3 regions of the Natranaerobius trueperi genome follow, and region 3 is predicted to be linked to each of the others. Evidence: riboswitches for the same ligand, from Rfam matches in the RefSeq annotation. Region 3 holds a riboswitch; each other region holds the start of a gene.
The links. Region 3 has a riboswitch for thiamine pyrophosphate ahead of thiS (sulfur carrier protein ThiS). Riboswitches for the same ligand answer to the same signal wherever they lie in the genome.
Positions count from the first base shown of each region.

Region 1: another riboswitch for thiamine pyrophosphate. It lies ahead of thiT (energy-coupled thiamine transporter ThiT); the one in region 3 lies ahead of thiS (sulfur carrier protein ThiS).
Region 2: another riboswitch for thiamine pyrophosphate. It lies ahead of thiD (bifunctional hydroxymethylpyrimidine kinase/phosphomethylpyrimidine kinase); the one in region 3 lies ahead of thiS (sulfur carrier protein ThiS).

Region 1 covers NZ_NIQC01000004.1:4,429-14,825, forward strand. Annotated here, with positions in the region: gene CDO51_RS02675 (DUF418 domain-containing protein) at 1-631, opposite strand, end outside; gene CDO51_RS02680 (biotin transporter BioY) at 766-1,332, opposite strand; gene CDO51_RS02685 (Y-family DNA polymerase) at 1,501-2,751, shown strand; gene CDO51_RS02690 (hypothetical protein) at 2,765-3,028, shown strand; TPP riboswitch at 3,065-3,167, shown strand; gene thiT (energy-coupled thiamine transporter ThiT) at 3,275-3,838, shown strand; gene CDO51_RS02700 (O-methyltransferase) at 3,816-4,439, opposite strand; gene CDO51_RS02705 (FMN-binding protein) at 5,094-5,873, shown strand; gene CDO51_RS02715 (hypothetical protein) at 6,434-6,955, opposite strand; gene CDO51_RS02720 (hypothetical protein) at 7,172-7,759, opposite strand; gene CDO51_RS02725 (DUF4179 domain-containing protein) at 8,641-9,561, opposite strand; gene CDO51_RS02730 (sigma-70 family RNA polymerase sigma factor) at 9,551-10,081, opposite strand.
Region 2 covers NZ_NIQC01000003.1:57,076-67,472, reverse strand. Annotated here, with positions in the region: gene CDO51_RS14135 (hypothetical protein) at 66-347, opposite strand; gene CDO51_RS02360 (hypothetical protein) at 572-1,138, shown strand; gene CDO51_RS02355 (ATP-binding protein) at 1,175-3,652, opposite strand; gene CDO51_RS02350 (metallophosphoesterase family protein) at 3,652-4,797, opposite strand; gene CDO51_RS02345 (deoxyribodipyrimidine photo-lyase) at 4,863-6,167, opposite strand; gene CDO51_RS02340 (MtnX-like HAD-IB family phosphatase) at 6,350-6,979, opposite strand; gene thiD (bifunctional hydroxymethylpyrimidine kinase/phosphomethylpyrimidine kinase) at 7,019-7,792, opposite strand; TPP riboswitch at 7,875-7,979, opposite strand; gene CDO51_RS02330 (efflux RND transporter permease subunit) at 8,026-10,397, opposite strand, start outside.
Region 3 covers NZ_NIQC01000039.1:995-11,391, reverse strand. Annotated here, with positions in the region: gene CDO51_RS11995 (sodium:solute symporter family protein) at 1-658, shown strand, start outside; gene CDO51_RS11990 (M24 family metallopeptidase) at 651-1,754, shown strand; tRNA gene CDO51_RS11985 (tRNA-Leu) at 2,397-2,482, opposite strand; gene CDO51_RS11980 (hypothetical protein) at 2,599-3,549, opposite strand; gene thiE (thiamine phosphate synthase) at 3,611-4,243, opposite strand; gene thiH (2-iminoacetate synthase ThiH) at 4,266-5,375, opposite strand; gene CDO51_RS11965 (thiazole synthase) at 5,386-6,159, opposite strand; gene thiS (sulfur carrier protein ThiS) at 6,162-6,362, opposite strand; TPP riboswitch at 6,452-6,558, opposite strand; gene CDO51_RS11955 (BCCT family transporter) at 6,716-8,380, shown strand; gene CDO51_RS11950 (MTH1187 family thiamine-binding protein) at 8,409-8,681, shown strand; gene CDO51_RS11945 (BCCT family transporter) at 9,216-10,397, shown strand, end outside.

The DNA.
Region 1 (10,397 bases), on a different contig from region 3:
CTTGAACACGAAAACTAAGAATTTCACTAAAACTCCCTTCTTGATAAACTTCTAAAGCTTGTATTTTTAGCATCTTTCTTTCTTCTAAAGGATCTACTTCCGCATCAATCTGATCTTCAATAATTAATGACTCTGAAAGAAATAATCCACCTTGTACTAATATGGCTAGAACAAAAAAACCTAAGATAAACTTTTTTATAATTGTTATTTTAAAATCATTAAATAATAATAAAGTTAAGCCACCAATAGCATATAAATGTAAAATATCTCCTGACCATATAAACACTAAATGAATTATTCCAAACATAAACAGTCCTAAAATTCTTCTCCGATAAAGAGATACTACATTTAATCCTTTTTTCTTAGCCCTCGTAGTAAAAAAATAAAATCCTAAACCAAATAAAAACGAGAAAATGGGATAAAACTTCCCTTCCGCAAATAGTTCTATAATCCAAGCAAAGAGAATATTTAACTCTCCTACATACTCTCCTGGCGTTTTTTCTAAATAAAATAAAGTTGATTTAAATAACGTCATATTTACGAGTAATACCCCAAATAAAGCAAAACCTCTTATAATATCTACTACTTCAACTCTTTTTTTCGGTTCTGTTGGAAAAACGTACTTGGTCATCTAACCCCTCACTTTTACCAAATTTTTTATGGATGTTCTACACTATTATAATATATCAAACTAACCATATTAATTTCAAAATTTTATATTAAAAAATAAACACACTTCAACAAGAAGTGTGTTTAATATTTCTATTATAATGAAAACCGTTCTTTTACAGCTAGAGCATGACAACTTCTTACTACAAATGCAGTTGCGATTACTTTTGCAATATCACCAATTAAAAACGGAACAACTCCTTCAAGTATAGCTAAACTGATAGGAATTTGAGTAATTAAAGCCATCTGTATCACACCGGGTATATAGATAACTATCATTCCACCTAGTGTTAAAGTTGAGATTAGTAGTGTCCAATAATGAAATCCAATTTTATTTTCAACTCGTTCAACTAAAATTCCAATAATATAGGCTGCAAAAGGATATGACAACAGATACCCTCCAGTAGGGCCTACAAGAGTAGTAATTCCTCCAAAGCCTCCTGCAAACACCGGAAAACCTGCTATCCCTATTAATAGATATACTATCTGACTAATAAACCCTTTCTTTGCACCTAATAATGCACCTGCAAGCATAACTCCCATAGTTTGTCCAGTTATTGGGACAGGGCTGATGGGAATAGGTAAATAAACATAGGCGAGAATTGCAGTTAAAGCAGCAAATAAAGCTATTAGAGCTAATTCTTTAATACTCATTTTACTCATATTAATGCTCCTTTCAGGTTTTAATAACTTCCATATTTTACAGATTACTATATAGCAAAATTGTTGTCAACCTTCATTCTTGTTATGGTTGACATGTTTTAAATTATTTAATCATGACTTTACCTCGAACGTTTGTTCTAGTATAATCATTTTAGAGGTGGTCAACAAATGAGTTCTCGAACAATCTTTCATATCGATGTTAATTCTGCCTATTTGTCATGGGAAGCAACTTCAAGGCTACAAAAAGGAGAACAGTTAGATATTAGAACTGTGCCATCGGTTATTGGTGGTGATAGTGATAAGCGCCAAGGTATTGTACTAGCAAAATCTATTCCTGCTAAACACATATACAATATTCAAACTGGTGAAACTCTAAACAGTGCCTGTAAAAAGTGTCCTAATCTATTAATTGTTCCTCCGAACTATTCATTATATCTTCAATGTAGTAACGCTATGGTTGAACTTTTGACAAATTACTCTCCGATAATCGAGCGTTATTCTGTCGATGAAGTTTTCTTAGATTTTACTAATATGGAAAACCACCATGGACATTATCTAGAAGCTGCACAACAAATGAAAGAATCCATTAAAAATGAATTAGGGTTCACTGTAAATATCGGGATCGGATCTAACAAACTTTTAGCTAAAATGGCCTCTGAATTTAAAAAACCTGACCAGATACATACATTATTTCCAGGCGATCTTTCTAGGAAATTATGGCCTTTGCCTGTTAATAATCTTTTTATGGTAGGTAAAGCAACAGAAAAGAAATTACGTGATCGAGGTATTTCAACTATTGGTGAACTAGCTAACACCTCGCGTGAAAAATTAAAACTATGGTTAAAAAGTCATGGTTTATTAATATGGAATTATGCAAATGGAATCGAGCAATCCCCTGTACGATCCGAAGGAATTCCCATTAAAGGTCTAGGTAACTCAACAACTACACCAAGAAATATTACTGAAAGGGAAACAGCAGAACTTTTATTATTATCTCTAACTGAGAAAGTAGCAACTAGACTTCGTAAAATTAATCAATCTACAAAACTAATTTCTATATCTATAAAAAATGATCAGTTTAATATGTATTCTAAACAAAAAAAGTTATCTATCTCAATAAATTCAACCCTAGATATATTTAAAGTAGCTAAACAAATTTTTGAAGAGTTATGGCAAGGAGAACCAATTAGACACATGGGAGTTTCTTTATCATCTCTATCAAATAATGATTTTTATCAGTATTCTTTATTTGATTATCACTCTAGTTCTCATAATCTTGATAAGGTTATAGATCAAATCAGAGATAAACATGGTGAAACTTCAATAATCCGCTCTTCTTTTTTATATTCATCAATACCTCCTTTTTCAGGTGGAGTTGATACTGTTGAGGATTATCCTATGATGTCAAGCTTATTGTAGAGGAGAGTATAATATGAAAATTATCATGAAACCGATAGAAATGATTGCATGGTTTACAGATAACGACATACCAAAACCTTTAAGGTATCGCATTTCTACTAAAGAGGGAAGTAAACAAGTTATTCGTATAGAAAAAATTATATCTGTAGAAGAAGAAAAACTTGCTGGTAATAAAATGTTTGTTTATACATGTCAAAGCACTATTAGAAATCAGACTAGAGTTTTTGAACTAAAATATGAATTGTCCACATGTAAATGGTACTTGTCGAAAATGTAATAATCTGTTATTATAAGAATTGAACAAAAAATAATGAAAAGCCAATAGGGGTGCCGAAAATCGGCTGAGAAGGACTCAAGGTCCTACCCTTGAACCTGACCTGGGTAATACCGGCGTAGGGAATTGGCTTTTAGTATACAGGCCACGTATAACCTATATCTTATGGCCATTAGTACGCTAAAAGCGCAATTCGCTACGAATTGCGCTTTTTGTATTATATATTAATTTTTATTAGGAGGTATTTACATGACTAACACATCAACAAATGTAAGAATGATAGCTGAGCTTGGGGTAGCTCTAGCTCTCGCACTAATTTTGAACATGTTCAAATTATTCCAAATGCCCTATGGCGGATCAGTTAGTTTAGAAATGTTACCAATCGTTATTATGGCATTCAGATGGGGCATAAAGTCAGGTATACTAGCAGGAGCTGGCTATGGGCTCTTACGTTTGGCTACCGGTGCAACTGCTATTCATTGGGTTCAATATCTTCTCGATTATCCAGTGGCATTTGCAAGTTTAGGATTAGCAGGTATATTTGCATCTTGGGTTAATAAAAGTGATAATAAAGTTCCGCCAATAGTCTATGGAATACTTGTTGGAACTTTAGCACGTTTCGTTGCTCATTTTACTTCCGGATTGGTGTTTTTTGGGGAATATGCTCCGGAAGGCCAAAGTGAATTTATGTATTCTTTAATCTATAATACAACTTTTCTAGCTCCAGAGGGATTAATCACAATGATAGCTGTTAGTTTACTCGCACTTAACAAAAGTTCTAGTGAGTTTTTTACGACTTCAACTTATAGCTAATAGTGACACCATCTCCCACAGGAAGAATAGTACTATAAAGTCGATTATCATCAAATACTAGTTTATTGTATTCATCCATTGAGGCTCCCAAATTTCTGGGAGCCCCCTTTATTTTAAATAAAGTATCATCAGCTATTATTAACCCTCCGGGTTTAGTTAGCTCAATTGTTTTATCTAGTAATTTCGGATATAGAGATTTTTGCGAATCTTGAAAAATAATATCATACGGACCTTGTAAATCATAAATTACTTGGGATACATCACCTAATAAGAGTTCAACATAGTTTTCTAATTTTGCCCTTTCTATATTCTTTTTCGCATCTTGATATAATTTAGAGCCCCTTTCAATAGATAGTACTTTTCCATTAGTACTTTTAACTGCTTCACCTAACCAAATAGTTGAATAACCAAGACAAGTTCCTAATTCCAAAACATTTTTTGCATCCATTAGCCTAGCTAATAAACCTAAAAGTTTCCCTATTTCTAATTCAATACTAGGCTGAGTATCATCTCTTTGTTTCTCCTCTGTTTCTATTAATTTTAAATTTTCATTATCTAGAGTAATAAATCCACTAATATATTTCAGTATATTTTCGTCCATTATTATTCCTCCTAACTATTTCCTCATAACACCTTTATTTTGAATAATTTCTACTTCTTTGTCAAATATGAATATATAATAAAAAATTTCAAACTAGATCATAATAGAGATAAAATTGTGAGTGATTCAGGAATGAAATTTACTGAAAGTAATAAGGATCCTCAGAAACCCCATGATAGTAACTTTAATTTACAGACCGCTGGTTTGGATACTAATCTGCCCAGTCATTAAAATAAGCATTCAATGCAAACAAGGCAACAACCAAGAACAAAAAAGAGCATAAAGAACTAGGTGCAAGAATTAACCCTCGTTTAGTAGTTGTACCTTCAGCTCATCCTGTAACTCAACATCAACTTTCTTATATCAAACATGAAGTGAAGGACGCTATTCAATGAGAGCTTCTCTTAAAAATGACTTATAATAAGAAAAACAATTTAAACAGCTCATAAGCTCATCACTTATTTAGTGTACTTGAATATGACACTCTAGTACAACAAAAGCCCTATAATACTAAAAAGAATCAACCCTTTGCTTGTCGAAGGTCTAGCTTATACTAAACTATCGACAAGCTTTTTTATTCCATTTTTTTAATAGCATATCAGTTTTTAAAAAAGGAATATTAAAAATGGAATCACAACAAATGGAGGGATTTAATTGCATAAAAATATACTAATAGTTGCAATAGTTACAATGTTAATGCTTAGCTTAATTGCTTGTCAACCTGATGAAGATAATGACCCAAATGGTGATAATAGTGTCGCTGATAACGGTGAAGGAATAACGGGTACATACCATGCATCGTCAGAGGCTGATGATAGTGGGTTTGTACTCGCTGAAGTAACTTTTGAAGACAATGAAATTACAGATGTAGAATTAGAAGAATACACAGATAAAGGTATTACCAAAGGGGACGACTATGGCTGGGAGCCATTTCATGAAGCAATGCAAGAACTTCCGGATAGATTTGTAGAAGCAGATTCTGCTGATATCGAAGCTTATAGTGAAGCCACAGCCACTTCAAATAAAGCTATGGGAGCTGTTGAAAAAGCGATACAACGAGCTGAAGGAGAAACGGAACCATTTGATGGAACTTTTATGGGGATATCAGAAGAAGGCGAAGATGGCTGGGGTATCACATGGGTCACCCTTGAAAACGATGAGATCCAAGAAGTACAATTAGAAGAAGTGCAGGTAGCTGATGAAGAAGATAATGAATATGAATTTAAAGATGATGACTACGAGTGGGAGCCATTCCACGAAGCTCAAGATGAAATGCCAGAAAGGTTTGAAGAAGAAAATTCACATGAAGTAGATACATATTCTGAAGCTACTGAAAGCTCGGAATTATGGAAAGATGCGGTACAGGATGCACTTAACAGAGCTGGGAGAGAAAACGGTGAAGAAGAAGAAGAGGATGATGAAAATGGTGAATAAAACATACCATAAATATAGATAGGATCAAAAAAACACCTTTTAAATACTTAAAACTCCTATCCCCGTCTAATTTGAGTTATTAGTTTTTATAAAAAATACTTGAAATTGAAACAACAAAATGAAAAAAATAATAAGTGTAATAGCCATAAATGACGGGATAGGAGGAACTTTATTGGAAGCTTTTCTTTTGTTTTTGTTTATAGGATTATTAGTTTTAAGTTTAATTTGGGTCTTTAAATATGCTGAACAACGTGGGAAGTCAGGCTGTTTAATAGCTTTCCTGGTTTTTTTAGTTTCATGGCCCTTAAGTTTACTGTTGTGGCTAGCATCTCGACCCGACAAATATTATGATGAGTATTGACTGGTTTCATACCTATCAACAAGAAATCCACTCTGCAGAGGTTAATTTTAATATAATTTAGACTATGAATTATCACTTTGAGTGTGGTTTTTTTGGTATTGAAAACTATACCAAAAAGTATTTACCAACTTATCACTAAATACATTAAAAATAATTTGTCATTGTTTATGATTTCTCTTACACCACAAATTAAAGATTATCATAGAACTAACAATGAATCTTTATCTGGTAAAAATACAGGGAGATTGTTTTCATCCCTCACAATAACCTTTGTATTTACCCTTGACTTATTTACAATACGGTTAATAATCTCATCTTTTTTTTCAATTTGTCTTGCTATTAAAATTGCATTGTATCTTTCAAACTCACAGTCTTTACCACACATGCAGTAAGGAAAATACGAGTCTCGATAATATTTCTCGTGTAATGCCTTTGCACATTGATATGCATGAGTGTCACTATCTACCACATCAACTTTAGCTCCTGTAAGTTTATTAATTAAAACTGCCGTATAGGGGAGTGCACCTCCACCAATCAATAGAACCCTATCATTAGAAGAAATTTCGGCTTTGCTTATCTCTCTTGCTACAACTCTTTGGTATAGCTTACATGTTATTATCATAAATGAAACTACAACAAATGACTGTGAAATGACTTTTTCAAACTTACTGGTTATAATTCTTTTTAACCTAACACATATGTTTAAAGTAATAAATATCACCCCTTTTCTTAACACTCAATACTTTCAAATATTTTTTATTTGTCGAATTTCTAAACCGAAAATTGACTATTATCACATACACAAAAAACATAATGATTGAGTTTGATAATCATTCTCGCTCATTATGTTTAAATTATACTATTTTCGATTTCGTGTCAAGGGATTTTATTTAAAGTTAACACCGATTATATTAGTAATACTTAACTACTATTTACATTACCACAATGTTAAGGCAAAATCTTCAAGGCTGTAATCTTTAATCAAGACTTCACTCTCATCATCGTATAACTTATATTTAAAAGTCATCTGATCAGAAGAATTCTCTACTAAATCATCAACAGAAATACCCTCTGCAAGCTTAAGAGAAATCTCCTCTTGAATATCATTAACATTACGATGGCCATATGTGAAATACGGGGGGCGTTCTAGATCATAATACTCTTTTTCGAAAAAAACCTGCCATTCTTCTGGGAAATACATCCTAATTTTAAATTCTTGCTTACTAGTACCATAATCTATTAATTCCAAATTCAAAGTCAGGGTAACTTCTTTTTCATCAATCCGCTTCTCAGTATTAGCTTTTTCTAAGTCTACTGAACTTAATGGATTAGCCCTAACCCAATAATACGAAGTCCTGATTATGTCTATAGAACTTCCCATTACACTTATTAATAGGAACGCACCTATGATAATCAACAATTTATTAGTATGTTTAAAACGTTCAAGATTAAAAAGGCCTTTTATTGCAATAATAAATAAGATAATCACCACTACCGCTGATAAATATATTACTCCGTTATTCAATTTAACGGGTCTAATAATATATTCTAATATACTATAAGAACGGTGGGGAAGTTCATATATAAAGAACGCTATTAAGAACAAAATCCCGATATGTTTAATAGTCTTTTATTATCTTCGTTGATTTTTGAAAAGTTCAAGTCGCTCCCTCCTATACCTCCCTATGAACTGCAACAGATTTATTTTCTAAAAAAATATATAAGCTTATCAGAAACCTTTATAAGAATATCCGCAAAGCCAAATTCCTCACCTATACGCGCTGCTATTATTCTCGTTATTTTTGTGATTATTAAAAAGATAAATAAAAAAGCCAACACTCTTAAAATAAATTGAAGGTCCAACACAATCACCTCAATATAACAATTTTACTATTTATCAACTTGTTTCTGTTTTTTTACTGATAAACTACCATGCCTGTTAAAACACTACAGCCAAACCTTCAAAAAAGTTATTGCCTCAACAGACTGAAGCTCAATTACACATTCTCCTTTTATGTCTATATACCCCTATTATCCTGATTTACTGGAGTAAGATTACAATGTAAAAGTTAAGAAATTATATTAGTTCCTAATCTAAAATATACATGAAATATAAGCTGTGTCAAATCAATCTAATGATGTGCCAAAAAATCTGTTCCTTTTAACTAACCTACCCCATTAGTCTTAAACTAACCATCAACGAAAAACTCTAGTTTTTAACTCGTCTGCGAGGTGATTTTGCTTAGCATAACTTCTATTTATCGACAAAAAAACCACCCAGAGGTGATATTCTACAGCTTAGAAGCATCATATCATCACCTTAAGGGTGGATTTAGAATTATTATTCTAATTTTCACTTTAAATTTCTTTAGTTTTTGTCGCGCTTTTTAGAGGACAAGTATATTCTTAATAGTTTTTAGGAATATCACTGGTTCCTCTTTTTTCTATCACAAAATCAGAAACTACTGGGTATTCTTCTGTTAAGCTATTCTTTTTTTCTTCTGCTTTTTCTTTACTATTAAACTGGTCTACTTCTATTAAAAATTCTCCATCTTCATCTTTCAGCATCCTTCTATTGTCAAGTGAAAATATCTGTTCTTCGACTATTCCAATCTTTTCACCATGAGGATATGACTCACTTCTGATTGAATATATAGCGTCTTCTTTACTTTCTTGTTTTTCTTCTAAAGTGACTACTAACTGTCCTGGTTCTTTATATTCTGTCACTTGATATGAGAAAGGTTTATCCATAGTTATTGAAAATCTTACCATAGAATCGTCAAGCGTCATTTGTCTATATATATCCTTTATCATGTTTCCATCTTTCATCTTTTCAAACTCATCCTCAGCAGAAAATTCTCTAACACCTGAAATTTTAAAATCTAAAGTGTGTGGGTATTCACTATGATCAATTTCATAGTGACTTGCAAACTCCTCTTCTTTTAAGTCTTGAGAAAAGTTTATTACTATATGCTCTTTATCGTCCTTTTCGACCAATGAAATAAACTCTACGTCACTTCCATCAGTAATTTTACCACCTTCCTGAGGTTCTTCACTAAAATGTAGCACCCTCACTAACTGGCCTGCTACTGGGATATCATGCATAGCATTTGCAAAAGTAGGCATTGTATTAATACTAACTGTAAAAAGCAACATAACTGAAGCGGCAACACTTATACCTATCTTTTTAATTTTATGATTTTTTCTAGCTTTTTCATGCATTCCTTTCTCAACTCCTTTCATTAAATAATCATCAATTTCTTCAGGGATGTCAATACTGTTGTAATAATCTTCTTTAAACTTTTGAAGCTTACGTTTAATCTTCACAATTATAACCTCCTTCCAGATTATCTTTAATTTTCTTTAAACCTCTATAAAATTTTGTTTTAACAGTATTTAATGGATAGCCTAATATTTCTGATATTTCCTTGAACTTAAAACCTTCAAAGCTCTTTAATATTATAATTTCTTTGTATTTTTGCTCTAAATCATCTAAAGCATTATTTAAGTCTATCATCTCAACTAGCTCATCTTTATTATATTGACTATCTCTAACCTCTTTGTTCTCTTCCATAAAAACGTACTTCTTATTTGATCTAATATAATTCACTGCAGTATTGATAGTTATTTTGACGAGCCAAGTGTCAAAGTACTCTGGTTGTTTTAGTTTATCTATTGAAATGTACGCTTTATATGTTGCTTCTTGAACTACATCTAGAGCGTCTTCTTTATTTTTTACATATGAAAATGCTATGCGATAAATTTTTTCTTTTCTCGATTGTATTAGGTTTACAAAACTATCTTCATCTCCTTTCACTGCTTTTTGAACTTGTAGTTCTATTGTCAAATCTATCTGAGCCTCCTTTCATTTTTTACTTTTGTGTTAGTGCACCAATTAGACAATAGATAACAACAAAAAGTTTCATTAAAAAGAAATACTTTACTAAAATGGTATAATATATTAAGATTTATTGGATTTTAAGCTGATTAAGTATCATTTCACTAGGAATTTTGAGAGGACTTAAAAGGTTTAATTGGCCCATATTTGTCAACACTCTAGTCAATAAACAAAAATCTACCCTCAATAGTTAACTAATTTATGATCACAGAAGATCATTTCAGCCACCTAAGAGGGTAGATTTAGACTTTTTTGCCCTATTTTT
Region 2 (10,397 bases), on a different contig from region 3:
AACCTTTCCCAGAAGTATTAAAGGTTTCTCGAGCTAATTCCCAGTTTGATGTACTAACATATTCACTAAAAACTACCCAATAGGGATGAGTGCTTCTCTTTATTTAAAGTTAGCGTTAAAGTCACCTGCTGACAAAAAAGAAAGTCTTTCGATACTTGATAAGTAACTGTTTCTTTCGGATTAGGTTGTGTTTTTAGTAAAGGGAAGTAAGAAGATTCTTGTAAGTCTAATAATCTACCTGTAAAAAACAACCTATTTATATCTAGACTTTCTTCTGCGTGGATATTTGAATTAAAAAATAAGGTTATAATAGAAATCATGCTATAACAAATATTAATCCAGGACATTTTTTCATAAATAACACCTCAACTATTTATTTAATATTTATATAACTTCTAGAAAAAATTCATCTTCCTGTCATTTTTAACTTTAATAGATTTATGAAACCAAAAAAGTCTAAATGTATGAGCTATTTTCTAATACCTAATTCTCATATTAGATAAGATGGGTATGCAAAAAAAATAAAATGTCTTATAATAGTAAATTACATATATGAGGAAGGAAGATTACCATGCGAAAATTAGATCAATTAAAAAATATTTATAGACAAAATGAAGATGGCGCATATATCATAGAGGTCTTCTTAGATCGGTATATTCATGCTTTTAATGAATGGGATAGCGCATATCTAGAGGTTCGCGACTTAAGTCCAGGCTTAATACACTTTCTTGAAAGATGTTCTCACGATATACCATTTAAATACGATATCGAAATATTATTTACTGTCGCTGAAGAAGAGACTATTGAAACAGAAAAGTTAATAATACGAGGAGTCAAGTCTTATTTTTCCTATAAAATTCTAAAGGAAAAAGAAAACTTGACAAATATGATTAGAAAAATTCTCAAATACTTTGGTATATCGGTGTTTTTCTTAATCATGTCATTTTCTTTAGAACCAATACTTCCTGATACCCTTATGGGTAACACTGCGCGAGAAGGACTAATGATTGGTGGGTGGGTATTTTTATGGCAAGCTATCTCTTTGTTCGCTTTTAATGTTAGCGAAATTAAACAAAAAATTAATGAATATAAACGCTTTTTAAAAGCAAACATTAAATTTAGATATGACCCGGAATAGTCCATACATAAATGAAAGCGGCTCAGATGGAGCCGCTTATACCTCTATTAAATTTACTTGGTTTTTTTCAATATACTTATCTAAAGCTTCTTTCGTCTCCTTTTTAGAAGAAAAGAACAGTACCTGCCAACCGGATTGACATACTTCCATTAATAACTTAATTTGGTTACATAACCGATTGTAATCTGCTTTGATAAAGGGATCATCAAAAATAAAAAAACCTTTTTGAGGAAGAACTTTTTCACCAAAGGCTAACCTAATTGATAAATATAATTGATCATAAGCTCCTCCCGAAAGATTATTGATATTTAACAACTTACCATCATGTCTTCTTGTATAAAAAGTCTTCTTGTTTTGATCAAAGCTAACTTGATCATACATACCAGAAGTGATTTTATTAAAATAGTCAGCCACTCTGGTTTCTTTATTAAATAGGTTTTGTACCTTTTTTTCTTCTTTTGTTCGTATTTTTTCTAAAATCCTAATAGCCATTCCAGCTAACCCTTTTTCTTTTCTTTTATTTTCTTGAAAACTTTTCACTATATTCTCTATAGCAACTAAACCTTCTAAAGTTTGGGGGGACTTAAGTAACTGTTTATCCTCTTCATTAGAAGGTAAAACTATCTCAAAAGATTTTTTACCAAATTCTTTTAGTTGATACAAAAAAGTCTCCATTTTGTTTCTTTTTTCATCTCTCATGTTTTCTAATTGTACTTTTTTTTCATTTAATCTCTTTTTCTCTAGTTCGACCATCTTTCTAATTGCTAAATAGTTTTCGTCCTTTAAATCAAATTTTCTACGTAATAGATCTGCTTTTTCAAACATGTTAGGTTCTATAAACTTGTCATCATGTAAACTTGTGTATTTTGTTTCTAGATCATAGAATGCTTCAAGTAATCTATTCTTTAAATCTTCTAAATAATAACTTTCATCTCCAAAAATATTACTTAGCTTTTGGTGGCTTTTCTCTATATTCTTTTCACATTCAACTTTTAATTGAAGTTTAGTTTGATAGTCATTTTTATCGTTTAGAAAAGACTTTCTTCGTATTTTTTCAATTTCTTTATCATACTCATTAATCTTCTGCTTATTCTTTTCTTTCTGATTTAGCAATGTGTCAATTTCTAAATCTAGTTTTCGTTTGATATCTTTCGCTTCAAAAAAATCATTTTCTATTTTAGAATACTCCTCATAAAAGGCTTGTACTTTATTTTTTAACTCTGGTAATTCTCGTGAATGTAAAGAGTATTTTGCTAAGGTTGCATTTAAGTTTTCTAATTCATAGTTAAATTTCCCTTTTTTGATTGCTAAAATAATACTTGGACGGAGAAAAAGTCCTGTTGCTACAAAAAGTAGTGTGGTCATAGATATAAACCAAAAGTTTTGAAAAAAGTATGTACCTAAAAATGAAATTAAAAAGGCAATTATAGTTAAAATCGATACCGGTTTAAGTGAATTAACAGTAGTTGTTAATCTACTTAAATCTTTATATAAAGTTTCTACTACTGTAAAGTCTAATCTATCTATTTGATCTTTGTTTTCTTTTAATAACTTTAATTGTTCACCATTTTTATTAAGGTCATTATAAACTTGCTCTTTTTTTCTAGTCTTATCTGATATTTCTTTATCTAAATTGTCAATTTCTCTTGTAAGTTCTTTAATATTAACTTCAGCATAATGCCATTTATCTAAATCCGCTTTATTAATAGTAGAGAGTTTTTCTAGATTATCTAAATTATTTTCTAAGTCTTTAATTTCATCTTTCACGAATTTATATCTATAGATCTCTTCTAAAAGATCTAGCTCTCTTAATGCTTGAATAAGATCATCTCTCTCGCCTTCTATGTTAGCTAATTCTATTTCAATAGAATCTAGCCTTTGTTCATAAACTTGTTTTTTAAATTCATCTATTCGTTCAAGTAAAGCTTTTGCATTTTCAATCCTGTCATTGAGATAATTATTCTGCCGAGTATTTTTGTATTTTATTTCTTGAATTTTTTCTATATCTTGTTTTATATTATTAGTGAATAATAATTCTTTTTTATTGATTTGTGTTACTCCTTCTATATTTTTTATAGAATGATCTATCTCCATATTTTTCATACCTGTTAAATGAGAAATCATGCTTGAATAAAAATCAACTTTATTAGAACTGGTATTCATTTTTTGAGACAGATCACTATTTCTAATTATAAACAAGTTTCTAAAGGTCTGTTTAGGTAAGTCAAGATATTCAGGAAGATTATTGTCAGGTAAATAGAACTCATCACCTTTGTATAATAATTTAATTTTTCCCTGGGGCTGTTCTTCTACTCGTATAGGTATATCAGAAAACTCTCTTTTAATTGTAGCTCCTATTCCATATTTAAAACTTAACATTTTTATCATTGCATCTAAAAGCATTGTTTTCCCACGTTCATTCGGCCCAAAAAATAAGTTGAACCCATCAGTCAATTGATATTGTTGTTCTGAAAGAGGTCCAAATTTATCTATATAAATTTGTTTTATTTTCATTATTCCACCCCACTCATAGCCTGAAAAAAGATGTTTCTAAGAGCTTTCTTCTTTTCTTCTTTCGTCATACTTTTTAAATAGATGTTACTATTAACTAGTTCATCCTCTTCTAATTCTTGAATGAATTTTTGAAATAGTTCATTTTCTATAATTTCTTTCATATCTTTAATCTGAAAATTTACTTGATAGTCAACAATATTACTCTTACTTTTACTATCTTCTAATGTTTTACACAATCTCTCATATAGCTGTTCTTCAGATACTTCTAGTTCACTTTGATTAAAATACCCTGATATATTAAGTGTTAAGTCTGCGTTATAATGTGTATTGTCTAATATATTATGTAATTTCGAAAAAACAGTCTCTAGCGATGTGTCTGACACAGGATCTAGTTCTAGATCCACCTCTTTTTTATGATAGCTATCAAGATATAACTGTTTTGGTTGTTCACCTAAGACCACAAGATTAATTGATCTTTGTCCTTTTTCTTTAGAGGTAATAGATACAGGAGAACCCGAATATACAAAATATTTGTCTTGTTTTATATTTTTACAGTAAAAGTTAGTGTGAAAATGACCAGCTAATACATAGTCAAAGTTTAAGTTCCTAAAATATGATAATCTTACAGGCATATACCCTTCTTCTGTCATCTCTACTTCTTCACCATAGTCTGTAGTTCTTATAGATAGATCAAGTAGGTCACCATGATATAATAAAATTTGATGCTTATTTTTATCCTGAATAGAGTTATCAAATACCCGTAACCTTCGATATACTTCTTTTCTTTTTAAGGGTTCATAGGGGATTCCACATATTATTAGGTTTAGCCCTCCTGGTTCGTAAAAAGGTTTTTCTATGTCATTAATTACAGTCACATTTTCTCCAAAAAACATCCCCTCTTGAAAGGAATACCTATCATGATTTCCAGGTATAATTACAGTTTCAAAATCAAGATCACAAAAAACTTGTCGTAAATTACTTCGTAAACGATCTGCATATATATCACTCTCAAAAAGATCTCCAGTAATAACAAGTAAATCTATATCTTCTTTCTCTCCGGTATCAATAATTTGCTCTAGTGCTTTCCATCGTTCGTCATGTACTTTTTTTAAATGTAGATCTGCAGTATGTAAAATCTTTGTCATACTATCACTCCTATTAATTTCGATCTAGTTCGACTTTTATTTCCAGGGAAATCAATTTTCGATAGTTATTGTTCATAAGTCTTAAATTTAGCAATATAGTGTTTAGGAGAAGAATTCCTTTTTAAAGCTTTTTCACTCATATATCTTACTTTGCCAAAAACACGCCGTTCTTTAAAAGGGCGGTCATGTTTTCCAAAACACCATAAAATATTTGCATAACCATTAGGATCTCTTCCATCAAGCGCATATTTATCGTTAAAATAAATCAGTCGATTTAAAGCTTCTTCTGGGCTATTAGACCATTGTATGATTTTTTTACCCCAATACATCCTAAAATACCCATGTATCTTTCCACTTTTAAGTAACTCCATTTGACAAGCGTTAAAGTACTCATCATGAGTGTTAGGGAGTTCTAGTTCGCTTATAGAATATACTTGACGTTTATCTTCCCGATGTGCATTAAGAGTTTCTAGAGCCCAAGTTGGAAGTGAGTCAAGTGAATCATAATCCTGATTATAATAAACGAAGTTAAAGGAGAGTTCTCGTCTAACTATTAATTGTTCTAGAAAATCATGATAATAATCTTTTGTAAATTCATAGGTTTTTAAAGCTAAATATAAAGGAGAAACTTGTCCAAAGTGTAGATATGGACTTAAGTTAGAACAAGCTTCTTCTTTAGTATCATTACGTTTATCTAGATATTCTTTAAGTTTGTTTTCTAAAAAGTTCTCAAAGATTTCATGGGCTGCATTTTCTCCACCCACAAAACTTGAAACAGGGTTAACTGATTTATCTATATTTAAGTTCTTTAGAATGTCGTTAGTAGGCTGGTTTAAATCAATTTCAGGTCCTAACTCTTTTTGAATATTATCTAAAAACTCTTTACTTAAGGTTTTATTTAATTTAGTATTAGTGAATGTGTTAAGATATTCTGATAATTTGTTATGTATCTTTTTTCTTATAGTATGAGCTGCATATTCCTCTTTATTTGAAGCAGATGTGACTGGAATCACCACATCACTTTCAACTTGTAACATAGGACACTCCACTTGATCTGCCACCTGTTTTCTAAATACTTTCTCATGTTTTAAATACCCTTTGTCGGTGATTATTAATGCTGCGTTTTTGGCTAGTGAAAGCACCCCGTTAGCAGGATGTTCATTCGAAATTATAAATGGGATATTTCTTTTTGTTAAATTTTCCTTCACATCTTTTAACCCTTGTAACATAAAAGCAAAATGTCGTAAATTAGCACTTGGATATTGATCATATAAACCAAAATAGACTATTACTGAGAGATTATTTTCATTAGCACAATTAATGGCATATTCAAGACTGTGATTATAATGTGTCCTTTGACTTCTTTGCATCCAATACAATACATATTCTCCGCTCTTTCGTTTGTTTTTATGTGAATTTAATTTTTGTACTCTGTCAGCAAAAATCTTAATCACCGCCTTTTCATTATAATAACATTCTTTAAATATACAAGATTTCCTTCTAACTTATAAATAAACCTCCGCTCTTTGGCAAAGCAAAGAACGGAGGTTTATTAGACATATGGGAGTATTTCTTTAAAAGAAGAAAACTTAACGGCATCGATATTTTTATCAATCGCAATTTTATAAAGTTTATCTTTAGCAAATACTTTATCAACACAAGAAATAGCACACCTATCAGATGATCCATCACCAATATAAATAGTTTCATCTTGATTTGACGCTAATTTTCTTATTAGTTCTGTTTTACAAGTCCCACATAATTCACAATAATTAACTGAATGAGGTGTATTAATATAGAAATTCCCATTACCATTAATTTGTAGTTCGTTTGAATAATAAGGAAGATAAGATAACCCTTCTCTAGCTAAAATTTCTCTAATAAATAGGTCATATCCATCACTTAAAATATAAAGTTTATCACCCTGATTTTCTACCTTATCTACAAATTTTTTAAATTTAGGGTCTAACTTCACTTCGTTTACAAGATCCATAATATCTTGTAGGTTACAATCTAATAGATTAAAAGTTTTTTGTGCAGCATCTTTAGTAGATAATTCACCCTGTTCCCATTTTTCATTAATCTCTTGCCAACCATCTCTAGCACATCGTTCTATCATCAACATACATGTATCTTTTTCTGCGATAGTCCCATCAAAGTCGACAAAAAAAGTCCTATTCATAAAATTCACCCCAATACATTAATAACCATTACATTTTTATTAATGGCTTAATACTCTAGACCCCTCTCCAACAACGAAGCTATTTTTAATTGCTTTAGTAATATATTTTTTTGCTTTATCAACAGATGATATCAGTTCATATCCTTGACCTAAATAAGCACAAATAGCAGCTGACAAAGTACATCCTGTTCCATGTAAACTTCCAACTCCTATTCGAGTTGCTGTTAATTTAATCATCCCTTGATCATAGAATAAATAATCTACAGCTTCACCTTTACCATGACCACCTTTGATTAATACAGAACCCGCACCTTGACCACGTAACATCATCGCTGCTTTCTCAATATCATTATATCCATTTATCTTAATTCCTGTTAATATTTCTGTTTCTGGTAAGTTAGGAGTTATTATATCGCATTTGGGAACAAGTTGTTCCTTAACAGTTTCTAATGCTCTTTGTGTTAATAATACATCCCCACTAGTAGCAACTAACACTGGATCAATGACACACCAACTAAAATTATATTGTGTAATCTTTTTCGAAACTATATGAACATTTTCTTCATTTGCAAGCATCCCAGTCTTTAAAGCAGTTATATTCATATCGTTGGCTACTGCATCAATTTGTGAAGATACGAAATCACCTTCTAGACTCTTTACATCCATTACTCTACTAGTATTTTGTGCAGTAACTGCTGTTATAGCTGATGTTCCAAATACACCTAATGACTGAAAAGTTTTTAAATCAGCTTGAATACCTGCACCGCCACCAGAATCAGATCCCGCTACTGTTAGAACTACTTCTTTACTCATTATTTCCCCTCCCCGGTTACAGGGACAGCCGAATAATAACAAACAAAACCTTTACCCATCCAGGTAAAGGTTTACACACGTATCCACACTTCAAATGACTTCCCTACGCTGGCATTACCCAGATCAGGTTTGAGGGTCAGGACTTAATAGCCCACTCTCAGCCACATCGGCTCCCCTGTTACTTTTTATTAATTTAAGATCATTCTATCAACTAGTTACTCAAGTGTCAATTTTTATGTTTTATTAGAAACTAATTGGTAAATTAACGGTATTAAAAACAGAGTTAAAAAAGTAGCGCTAATTAGTCCCCCTATTAACGAAAAGGCTAAAGAATTCTGTATTTCTGACCCAGGACCACCTGCTAAACTCATTGGTATTAATGCTAATAAAGTTGTTATAGTAGTCATTAGAATTGGTCTTAGTCTAAGACTCGCTCCTTCAATTGCGTCATCTCTACGTGTAATATAATCAAGAAGGACTATAGCATTATTTACTACTAATCCAGATAAAATGATAGCTCCCATAAGTGATGCGATATTTAAAGTATCATTTAATAAAGCTAACATTAAAATTACTCCTACAAACGAAAAAGGAATACTACCCATTATGATCAATGGATATTTTAGAGATTCAAACTGACCTGCCATCACCATATATACAAGTAAAAGTGATAGAAAAAGAGCAGTTCCAAGCTCCCTGTAAGAAGACCACATATCTTCATAGGCACCCGTATAAGCAATTCTATAGCCATCTGGAAGATCAAGCTCTGCTATTTGATTTTGTACTTCACTGACAGCACCTCGAACATCACGTTGTTCAGTATCTGCTGTTATGGTAACATATCTTTCTCCGTCTTGTCTGTTAATAACTGAAGGTCCCGGACCTTCTTCTAGTTTCGCTACTCCTTGTAAAAGTTGTTCTTCCTGTTTACTTGGGTCCATAGGTGCACTAACCTGAGTATCTTTGTTTTTTGGTAGGTTGAGATTTCTTAATTCATCAACACTTTCCGGACCATCAGTAAAATATCCAACATTAATTGGTATCTCTTCACCATCTTCTCGAAAATAAGTCGTTGTACTCCCCGTCAAGTTCATTTCAATATATTTTGATAATGCTAAAGGAGATAACCCTTTTTTCATTGACAATTCCCTGTCTGGCCTGACTTGGACTTCGGGTCGTGGTGTTCTTATGTTTCTACTGATATTTGATAAACTGTCAATTTCACCAATTTCACTCGCGATCTTTGATGATTGCTCTTTCAAAACATCTAAATCAGGACCTGAAAGTTGAACCTCAATAGAGCTCCCTCCCATTTCAAGGTCACCATCTATATCTTGAACACTAACAGACGCTGTTTCATGATCTGAAAACTCATTTTCTATTTTCTCTGTTAACTCCTCTTGAATATCTTCAGACAAAATAACCATAAGTTCACCTCTATGTGGTTCTCGCCGAGTATACCCTGCTCCTTCTCTTTCTCTTGCTCTCTCACCTATTGTAGAGTAAACTGAATCCACTTCAGAAAATCTATCAAGGTACTCTTCAACGTCAGAGACCACTTCTTCTGTAGTATCAATATGTGTTCCTGGTGGTAACTTAACATTAACAGTAAATTCAGTACGACTAATGGGTGGTAAAAATTCACCACCTAGCGAAGGAACTAATAAACCAGCTAATACCATTAAAACTAGAGCAGAGGTTATGATAATTTTAGATTTTATTTTTAATAATGCTAAGCTTTTTTTATAGGTTTCTTTTAAACCTTCCATGGTAGGAACTTTTGTTACATCACCTACTATTAAATAGGTTGCTAGAACTGGTACAATAGTCAGTGCAGTTAAAAGAGATAGTAATAAAGAAAAAATCACCATAAAGGATAACTCCCTAAAAATCCGCCCAGCTAAATCCTCTAATAATAAAACCGGGAAAAATACAGCTATTGTTGTTAAAGTGGATGCTATAATAGGTGCTGCAACTTCTTCTGTCCCTTTTATAGCAGACTGTTTAACAGAAGAACCCTCTTCGATATGCCGATATATATTTTCTAAAACTACCACTGAATTATCCACTAGCATTCCGATCCCTAACGCAAGACCTGATAAAGTCATAATATTTAAAGTTAAACCAGAAAAGTAAGCTAATGGAAATGTTGCTAAAATAGATGCAGGTATACTTATAGCTACAATTAAAGTACTTCTTATATTCCTTAAAAAAGTCAATAGTACTAAACAAGCTAATAACCCGCCAATTATAGCATTGTTTCGAACAATTCCTAAAGCTTCCTCTACAAAACTACCTTGGTTCCAAGTTGGAACTATAGAAATATTTTCATATTCCTCTTCTAATTGTTTGATTTCTTGGTCTACAGCCCTTGTTACTTGTACAGTATTAGCATCTGCCTTTTTTTGAATAATTAACCCTAGTGCAGGTTCTCCATTCAAACGTACTATGCTATCTGTTTGATAAATATCTTTAATTTCAGCAACATCTTCTAAATATATTGGATTCATTCTAGTATTTTCTAATAGAACATTTTGTTCTAACTCATTAGACATATTTTCAGTCATATTTAGACCTACAACAGTGTTTTTAAGATCATTAATAT
Region 3 (10,397 bases):
AGCTTCATCTAAAGGTAATAAAGAGTCTAGGATGGGTATTATTGGAATGTTTATAGGGGTCGGCTTTGTTTATCCAGCAGTATCAATTATCGGCTTTGCTTCTAGTGCTACTTTTCCGGATATTAGGCCAGGTATGGCTTTTATAGCTATAACAACTGTTTTACCAGACTTTATAGGAGGTCTTCTACTGGCTGCAGTTACAGCATTTATAATAACAACAGGAAGTTCTTACTTATTGTCTGCTGCCACCAACATCACAATGGACATATATGGAAATTACATTAATCCAAAATCTACAAGCAAACAAAAACTAGTCTTTACACGTATTTTGATACCAGTACTAGGTGTATTATCTTACGTGCTTATTCAATTTTTCCCAACAATTTTGGAAGCTCAGATGTATGCTTACACAGTGTATGCAGCTGGTATAACTCCAGCAATACTAGGTGTTTACTTGTGGGGAGATAGAGTAACAAAACAGGGTGGTATATCATCAATGATTTCTGGTGTAATTGTTACACTATTTTTTGAGTTTTCCAATATTTTAGACTTCCACAGTGCTGTTATATCAGTACCAATAGCAATTTTAGTATTAATTGTAGTTACCTTAATGACAACGAATAAGGTAACAAATAAGGAGATGATTGATGATGAATAATTATAAAGAACGTATTAACTCTTTAAAAGAAGTAATAAGGCAAAACAATATATCGTTAGCAATCATTCCTCCATCTCCTAATTTACGTTATTTAACAGGATATAACGGCCATCAAGATGAAAGGTTCTTTGGTTTTTTTATTCCAAAGGATGGTGAACCTTTTCTGATAGCACCAGAATTAGCTAAACCACAAACTGAGATAATGCCTGTTTCGGAAAAATTATTTTATAAAGATGGAGAAGATCCTTACCAGATCATCTTGTCAGTTTTAAATGACAGAGAATTGAGCAGCAATAAAATTTTAGTTGATAATAGTTTGAATGCTAGCTTCCTTCTCCCTATACAAAGGATTTTTATTCAAAGTGAGTTTGAGTTAGCAGATAATATCCTAAAAGAGCTCAGGATATGTAAAGACCATGAAGAAATCAAAGCATTGAAAGATGCAGGTGAACTGACTGATAAAGTTTTAGGCGAAGTATTATCACAACAAAATTGGATTGCAAAAACCGAAAGGGATCTTGCACTGTCTTTAGAATTTAAGCTTCGAAATTGTGGCATGGAAGGAGTAAGTTTTGCACCTATAGTAGCTTGTGGTTCTAATGGTGCTACTCCACACCATAAATGTGGAGATACAACAATAAAAGAAGGAATTCCCATAGTTATTGATTTTGGTGGTGTGTACCATGGTTATGCTTCAGATATGACAAGAACAGTAGTTTTTGGTGAGCCTGATGAGGAAGTTAAGAAAGTATATACAATTGTAAAACAGGCAAATGAGGAAGCCAAAAAAATTGTACGCCCAGGAATAGAAGCAGAAAAAATAGATATTGTGGCTAGAAAAGTAATTGAAGAAGCAGGTTATGGAGAAAATTTTATACATAGGACGGGACATGGAATTGGAATGGAAACTCATGAAGCACCCATGATTGTTGAAGGAAATAAAAGATTACTCAAACCAGGAATGACATTTAGCATCGAACCAGGGATTTACTTACCAGGCAAGTTTGGAGTTAGGCTAGAAGATATTGTAGTAGTGACGAAGAATGGAATTGATTCAATAAATAATTATCCTAAAGAATTAATACAACCTATTTAAAGCTATTAAAAGCCTCGGTTATGGTGTTATTTTCACCTATCCGGGGTATATTTGTTAACAGTCAAGTTTGTTCAGATGAAAATTTGAAAGAGATTCTGTCGTCTAAACAACGAGATGAAGAAATACTCACTGGTGACAATTTAGACCTGTTATGACCTAAAGGAAGCCGTGGGGAAGACTTGGAACATATTCAAGCGAACGGATATGACCTGTTCGATGGGTAACCTTGTAAATCATGGAAATTTTTAAAAGTTGGGACTTATGGGTTGTTGGATGTGTTCATGCAAGTAAAATTAAGCTGTAACTTATCAAAAGAAGTTTAGAAAAGTGCTAGAGGGATAAAATTAACAGAAAATTCGTACACAATTAATAAAGTTATACGAAGGGTAATAATAAAGACTTAAAAAAACAACATTCTCATTCTATATATGTATGGTATTTGGAAAATGAAAAGAAAGTGGGGATTTATTTTTCAATAAAAGTGACCAATAATTATGGGTAGAAGATATAACCGATCATATGAAAAAAATATATGTCAAAATTAAGATAGCTATAAAAATAAATTTAAATAATTTAATAGGTTTTATTAAGGATGAGAATTGTATTATAAAAAGATTAGAGGAGCTTAGCAGCAGGATAAAATGGTGCCGAAGGTGGGATTCGAACCCACACAGGCCAGGCCTACGTGATTTTGAGTCACGCGCGTCTGCCAGTTCCGCCACTTCGGCATGTAGGAATTTTAATTAACATTTTGATTTCATTATACCAGTTTTGACGATAAAATCAAGGGTAGGAACAAAATCTGTTTGAAAAACTAAAAAGGAAAAAGCGCCAAGAGGCGCTTTTATTCTTCGATAGAACTGATTAATTCTACAGTATTTTCCATTGTCGATGATGCTTTTAATTTTATAAGGTCGAGATTTTGTTCTTCTTCTAGATCATCGAGTGATGTCATGAATCTTTCGTATAGTTTTTCATTTTCATCTTCTGAAAATTCGATCTCTATTTCTTTTGAGAGCTCATTAATTTTATCAATACTATTCTGAGCTTCTTCTGTATTTTCTTCAGCAGTCATTAATACTGTGTTTCTTACATGATATTTTATTTCAAATACTTGTGCTGTCACTTCGTCAGAAAAAAAACTTTTAAAGTTATATAAATGAAGGGTTAAATTATTTGCTGATATTAAAGTCTTCCAATGGTCATGATCTGAACTAGAAACAGTTAGTGTATCTAGTTCTTGCTCGAAAGGATCAATTACTTCAGAAGGCACTCCTTTTTCATCAAGCATACTCTCTAATTCATTCCAGCTCTCATATAATTCAGTAACAGAGTCTTTTATATCATCCCAAATCTCTTCTGAACTTTCAATGAGCAGTTCTTCATCATCTTCTTCATGGTCTTCAAGTTCTTTGTTTAATATCTCATTTAAAATAGTCTTTTCAAAAGTAATGTCTTCTTGAAGTTCTTCTTCCATCTCATCATCACCATTTTCTTCCACTTCGTCATCCTCACCTTCTTCATCATCATTTTCATCTTCTTCCTCATCATTTTCATCTTCTTCCTCTTCATCATTCTCTTGTGCTAATACTGGTGGTGCATCTGCTAGAGGTAGTAAATCTGCTTGTATTAAAATATCTAAGGTAGTAAGTTCAATTTCTTCGACTAATTCTTCTAACTCTTCAACTTCATCTTCAGCTTCATCGTTATCTTCTTCTTCTTCTTCCATACAAGCAGATGTTGTCATTAATAGTAGTGTTGTTAGAAACAATAAAAGGAGTTTATTTAATCGCAAATTTATCACCTCAGGTGATATTATAACCTTAAAATGTTAAGTTTAACCACTTGTTTGGAATTTAACTAGTGATAATACTTCTGAGTTCTTTGATTTGTTGTGAGATGTCTACAGCTCCAACAATTTCTGTTACCATAGCAAAACATGTAGCACCTTTATTTTTCACTTCATTTAGATTGTGTTTTTTTATACCACCAATTGCAACAAAGGGAATATCGAGATTTTTTGCAACATATTCTACATATTCAGTTCCAACTGGGGGTTTTTCTTTTGTGTCTGTTTGAAAAACAGGTCCTGTACCTATATAATCAGCACCATCCTCTACTGCTTTATGGGCTTGTTTTGGGGCATGAGTTGATTTTCCGATTATCTTCTCATTTCCAACTAATTTTCGTACCTCTTTTATAGGAAGATCATTTTGTCCTACATGAACTCCACAAGCATCAACTAAAATAGCTATATCGATATCATCGTTTACAATAAATTTACATCCAGCATTATAAGTTAGTTCTCTTATTTTTTTACATTGTTCTAGTTTTTCTTTAGCCGTTTTATTCTTTTCTCTATATTGTATAATTTCCACACCGGATTCAAGCATTTCTGTAACAACCTGAATATTGTCTCTACCTTTAGAAAACTCTTCAGCGGTAATAGCATAAATATCTGTATTTAAAATATTACTAGAGTTATTCAAACTAATATTGCCTCCTTTTTATTTAAAAAATCTCCCAATCCTTTAAGACTGGTTGATAACCATGGGCTAAAAGAACTTGTTTAATCTTTTGTACAGGGCGATCATCAGAAATTTCAAATTGACTTTTCCCTTCATCAACCCCAGAATATCCACCAACTTCAGTGCTGACTCCTGCTGACATACGGGTAACTCCTAAAGGAAGTAAATTTTCTCTAAGCTCTGAAGATTCCCTAGTAGAGATGTTTATTCCAGCACTTTTTAAAAAAATTCTACTAGCTACAATCATCTGAACAAGATTTTTATCTGAAACTTCATCGTATTGCAAACTATTATTTTGTCCTGCAAATGGGCGAAGTCGTGGAAAAGAGATACTAACCTCTGCTTCAGGAAAATTATCAAGTAGATATTTAGCATGCATTCCTGTAATGAAAGTCTCTTTTCTCCAAGGTCCGAGTCCCTGTAATGCACCAATATTAACTCTTCTCATACCTGCTTGTAATCCTCTTTCTGGTGCATTTAATCGAAATTCATAATCAGTTTTTGGACCTTGTAAGTGAACAGTATCATATATGTCGCGGTTATATACTTCTTGATAAATAGTAAGACCATCAACTCCACATTTAATTAGCTCTTCATATTCTTCAGTTTCTAACGGATAGATTTCAATAGAAATCGAGGAAAAATATTCTTTTAATAACCTTACACAATTTTGTAAATAATTTAAAGGAACATGTTTTCTTGATTCTCCTGAAAGAATTAGAATATGCCTTATCCCCATCTCACTAATTGCTTTAGCTTCTTGTTCTAGTTCTTTATAAGTTAGAGTTTTTCTATCAAAGTTATTATCTGCTTTAAAGCCACAGTATAAACACTTATTAGCACAATAGTCACTTACATAGAGTGGTGTATAAAGCATCATAGTTTTACCAAAAAAATTTTTAGTTAGATAATGTGCTCTTTTGGCCATATCTTCAAGATATTTCTCAGCAGTAGGGGAAAGAAGTAATAAAAAATCTTTAGAAGTAGGTTGATCTTTGTGAAGAGCTCTATTTATATTTTCAAAAGTAGCTCTATTAAAAATTTCGTTTATATCTATATCTTTAAGTTGTTTATAGGTATTTAAAAAACTCAAAGTATCCCTCCTAATTTTGTAAAAAACCGGTCAAAGGAGAGGAAGCGTCCGCTAGATCTTTGACAGGAGCTGTTTTGGCTAAAAACGCTTTACGACCAGCTTGAACTGCTTGATTGAATGCTTCTCCCATTAGAGGTGGATTATCAGCAGTAGCAATAGCAGTATTTACTAATACAGCTTCACATCCCATTTCCATAGCTTCAGCTGCATGTGAAGGTTTGCCAATCCCAGCATCTACAATAATTGGGAGGTTAATCTCAGATATTAATATTTTAACTAATTCTCTAGTTTCAATACCTTTATTTGTACCTATAGGAGCACCTAACGGCATAACTGCCTCTACACCGAAACTTTCTAGTGCCTTAGCTACTGATAATTCAGGGCTTACATATGGGAAAACTTTAAATCCTTTTTCAACTAATACTTTTGAAGCTTTTAAAGTTTCATGATTATCAGGTAAAAGATATTTACTATCTCTAATAACTTCAATTTTAACCCAATCACCACAATCAGCTGCACGGGCAATTTCAGCTATTTTAACTGCTTCTTCTGCAGTTCTAGCTCCAGAAGTGTTAGGCATTAGGAGACAATTGTTAGGTACATATTCAAGTATATTCTCCTGCTCGGAATGTAAATCTATTCTTCTAAGAGCTATGGTTACAGCCTGAGTATTTGATTTTTCAATAACTTTTGGGATTATACTTTTACTTGGAAATTTACCAGTACCTATTATCAACCTATTTTCAAGTTCTTTACCACCTATTCTCAATAGATCATTACTCATTATTAACCACCTCCTACCATAGTAATAATTTCAATTTCATCATTTTCACAAAGTTGATACTCTTCCCAATTGTCTTTTTGAAGTATTTCTTGATTTATTACGATGATTTTACCTTCAGGTTTAACTTGTAGATCTTCTAAAAGTTTATTTACAGTTATCGATTGATGAACTTCTTTGATCTCTCCATTTATCTTTAGTTTCATATTCTCACCTCCTATAGACTTGATAACATCATTTTTTAGAGGATATAAATAAAAAACTCACCTTGTAGGTGAGCTATTCAGGTATAGAAATATCTGAAATTGAAGCTCCCTACGCTGGTATTAGCCAGGGCAGGTTCGAAGGGTAAGGTCTAAAAAAGACCTTTCTCAGCCATAAAAGGCACCCCTGCTTTTCTTTATTATTTTTCTATAAATATTATACTATTAGTTTTTAGAAAATGTAAATGATAGTCTTTAGAAAATACCAAAAATAGTTATAAATTAACCTTGAGATTTTTGGTAAACCTAAAAAATGAAGCATCTGGTTCAAATCCTGGTTGAAAGGAGAATCTTCCGTGGAAAAAAAAGATAAAAATATAGAAAAAGAAGAAACTTTAGAAGCTAGTAGAGAAAAGATTGACAAACAGCTATTTAGTAGAAATATTACAAAATATGGTTTTGATTTAAATCCTGCAGTTTCATTTTCTGCAGGACTTATAATTATAGTATTTTCTCTATTTGCTTTATTAAACCTCGAGCTAGCAAATGAATATGTAAATATAATCAACGATTACATTGTTACTTCTTTTGATTGGATTTTTATCTTGTCAAGTAGCTTTTACATTGTGATATGTCTTTATATTGCCTTTTCAAGACTTGGAAATGTCCGAATTGGTGGTATCTATAGTGAGCCAGAGTTTTCTAATTTTGCTTGGTATTCTATGTTAATATCAGCAGGTATGGGGATAGGCCTAATATTTTGGGCAGTTGGAGAACCATTATTCCATTTTGAAATAGCTCCACCTATTTTTGAGAGTATGCATGAAAAGCACACCTCTTTGGCCACAACTTTCTTTCATTGGGGATTACATCCATGGGCAATATACGCTTTAATAGCTTTAGCGCTTTCATTTTTTAGTTACAATAGAAATTTACCATTATCGATACGTTCCGTTTTCTATCCATTTTTCAAAGAACGAGTCTATGGAACTTTAGGAGATGTAATAGACGGTTTAGCTGTACTTTCAACTTTAATAGGTCTAGCTACTTCGTTGGGTTTGGGTACTCAACAGATAAATAGTGGATTAGATTATATGCTTGGGATAGGATTTAATGAGTATATTCAAGTAGCGCTTATAATAATTATCACTTTGTTTGCGACAGCCTCAGTATTAGCAGGAATTGATAAAGGAGTGAAATTCCTTGCTGGGTTGAATATGAGGCTTGCTGCTATTCTCATGATAATAATCTTACTTTTAGGTCCAACAGGTTTTATCTTAAGATTATTTTCTAATTCTTTAGGGCTTTATTTAAATGGAATTGTGGAGTACTCATTTTTCATTGCAGTTGAAGAAACTGCCTGGCAAGGTGATTGGTCAATATTTTATCTCGCCTGGTGGATATCATGGTCACCATTTGTTGGAATGTTTATAGCTAGGATTTCTAAAGGTAGAACAATTAGGGAATTAGTATTAGGGGTTATGGTAGTACCATCCTTATTGTCTTTTCTATGGATGTCAGTATTTGGAGGAACAGCTATATTCATAAACGAACAGGGTGCAGGTGGACTTTTTGAAGTTGTAGAAAATGATGTGCCGGTTGCGTTATTTGAGATGATAAATTTACTAAATATACCTTTACTATCCGAAATTTTTAGGGTTCTCTTGTTTATATTAGTAACCTTTTTAGTTGTCGTTTATTTTATAACTTCATCTGATTCAGGTTCATTAGTTGTAAATAAAATCACATCTGGAGGAAAGATGGACACACCAGCTAAACAAAGAGCTTTTTGGGCAATATTAGAAGGTATAGTGGCAGCAGTACTATTATTAATAGGAGGAGAAAAGGCTTTATTAGCCTTACAGACAGCTGTTATAAGTACAGGACTTCCATTTGCTGTTGTATTAGTAGCTATGGCCTTTGCTTTAATTAAAGGCATAGAAGAAACTCGTAAGAGACAAAAACGTAAGAGAGATAGACGTAAGTTTGAAAAATTAATCGAAATGCATGAAAATGAATAGGAGGTAGAAAAATATAGCATTTTTAGAAGTGAGCATTTTACCTGTAGGAACAGGATCTTCTAGTATTAGTAGTTATATAAAGGGTGCTATAAATGAAATCGAAGAAGAGGGACTTAAATATACTATTACTCCTACATCTATAGTTATAGAAGGAGATATAGATACTTTGTTAGAGATTTCGAAAAAATTACATAAAAAGAGTCTTGAGAGGACCAATAGGGTAGTAATAAATATACAAATTGATGATAGAACGGATAAAACTGTAACTATAGATCGACTTGTAGAGACTGCAAGAATGTAATTTTTATACAGTGAGCCGTAAAGGTTAAGGCGTTACATTTTAAAGTTAAAATTTTATAATCACAAGATTTTCACATTAAAAATGGCAGTTCTCTTTTGAACAGTTTCCGTCAAGTAGACAGTCGAAATAAATAATTAGATTAAGCGGCTGAAGCTCGGTACTCTAGCGGGCTAAGGCCGCTTAATCTTTTTTGTAAGGAGGCGGTTTTAAATACCATCAGGCAAGAAAACAAATATATAGCAATTTCAGAGCTCCAGGAAGGGGACGAGTTCTTTATATCACTGTTATGCGACTTTTCTCAAACCAACCGTTCTTCCTAATATAAATGGTCAAAAAAAAAAGAGACTGCATAAGAAGAGGTTGAAAATTAAGGTTTAAAACCATTAACATACAAAAACTATAAATAGATTCAACATTATTTGACAACTTTCCTAAGATAAAATATAATTCTAATTGTTCGTTTTACTTACTTATTAGTGTTAGGGTGAAAAATAATCTACAAAAATATTAAAGAAAGGAAAGGATAAAGATAATATGGAAACCGAGAGTAAGAAACAAGAACTAGAACAACAACTTTACAGTCGTAACTTTACACACTTAGGTTTTGATCTTAATCCAGTTGTTTCTTTTGCTTCAGGATTTTTTATTTTAATTTTTGTAATGTATGCTCTTTTTAATTTAGATCATACAAATGAGATGATCTCTGTAATTAATGAATTTGTTGTAACAAGGTTTGATTGGGTATTTATAATGTCAAGTAATTTATTTATTATTCTATGTTTATATCTTGCATTCTCAAAATTAGGCAATGTTAGAATAGGTGGCTTAAATAGTGAACCTGAATTTTCTAATTTTGCTTGGTATTCAATGTTAATATCAGCAGGAATGGGAATTGGCTTAATGTTTTGGGCAGTAGGAGAGCCACTTACACACTTTATTACTGAACCCCCAATTTTTGGTGGCGCAGAAGCCGACGCTGCAGCTATGGCAACTACATTTTTTCATTGGGGTTTACATCCTTGGGCTATTTATGCTCTTATGGCATTAGCACTTGCCTTTTTCGCATTTAATAGAAATTTACCACTTTCTTTAAGATCAGTGTTCTACCCTTTATTTAAAGAAAAAGTATATGGAACTTTAGGAGATGTCATAGACACTTTTGCAGTAATATCAACATTATTTGGACTAGCTACCTCTTTAGGTTTAGGAACCAAACAAATCAATAGTGGACTTAATTACATGCTTGGGATAGAAAACAGTGTTGGAGTACAAGTGGCGTTAATAGCAGTTATAACGTTATTTGCAACATTTTCTGTTATGTCTGGGATCCATAAAGGAGTAAGATTTTTATCTGAATTAAATATTAGACTTGCTTTTGTCTTTATGGTTGCAATTTTCTTATTAGGACCAACAGCTTATATTCTAAGATTGTTTTCTAACTCAGTAGGTCTATATTTTAGTAACATAGTAGAATATGCTTCGTATATGACAATAGATGGAAATGGTTGGCAGGGAGATTGGTCAATATTTTATCTCGCTTGGTGGATATCATGGTCACCATTTGTAGGAATGTTTATAGCTAGAGTTTCAAAAGGAAGGACTATTAGAGAGTTTATATTAGGGGTATTAGTAGTTCCTTCATTATTATCTTTCTTTTGGTTAACAGTATTTGGTGGTAGTGCAATGACAATTAATAATGCTTCAGGTGGCGCTCTT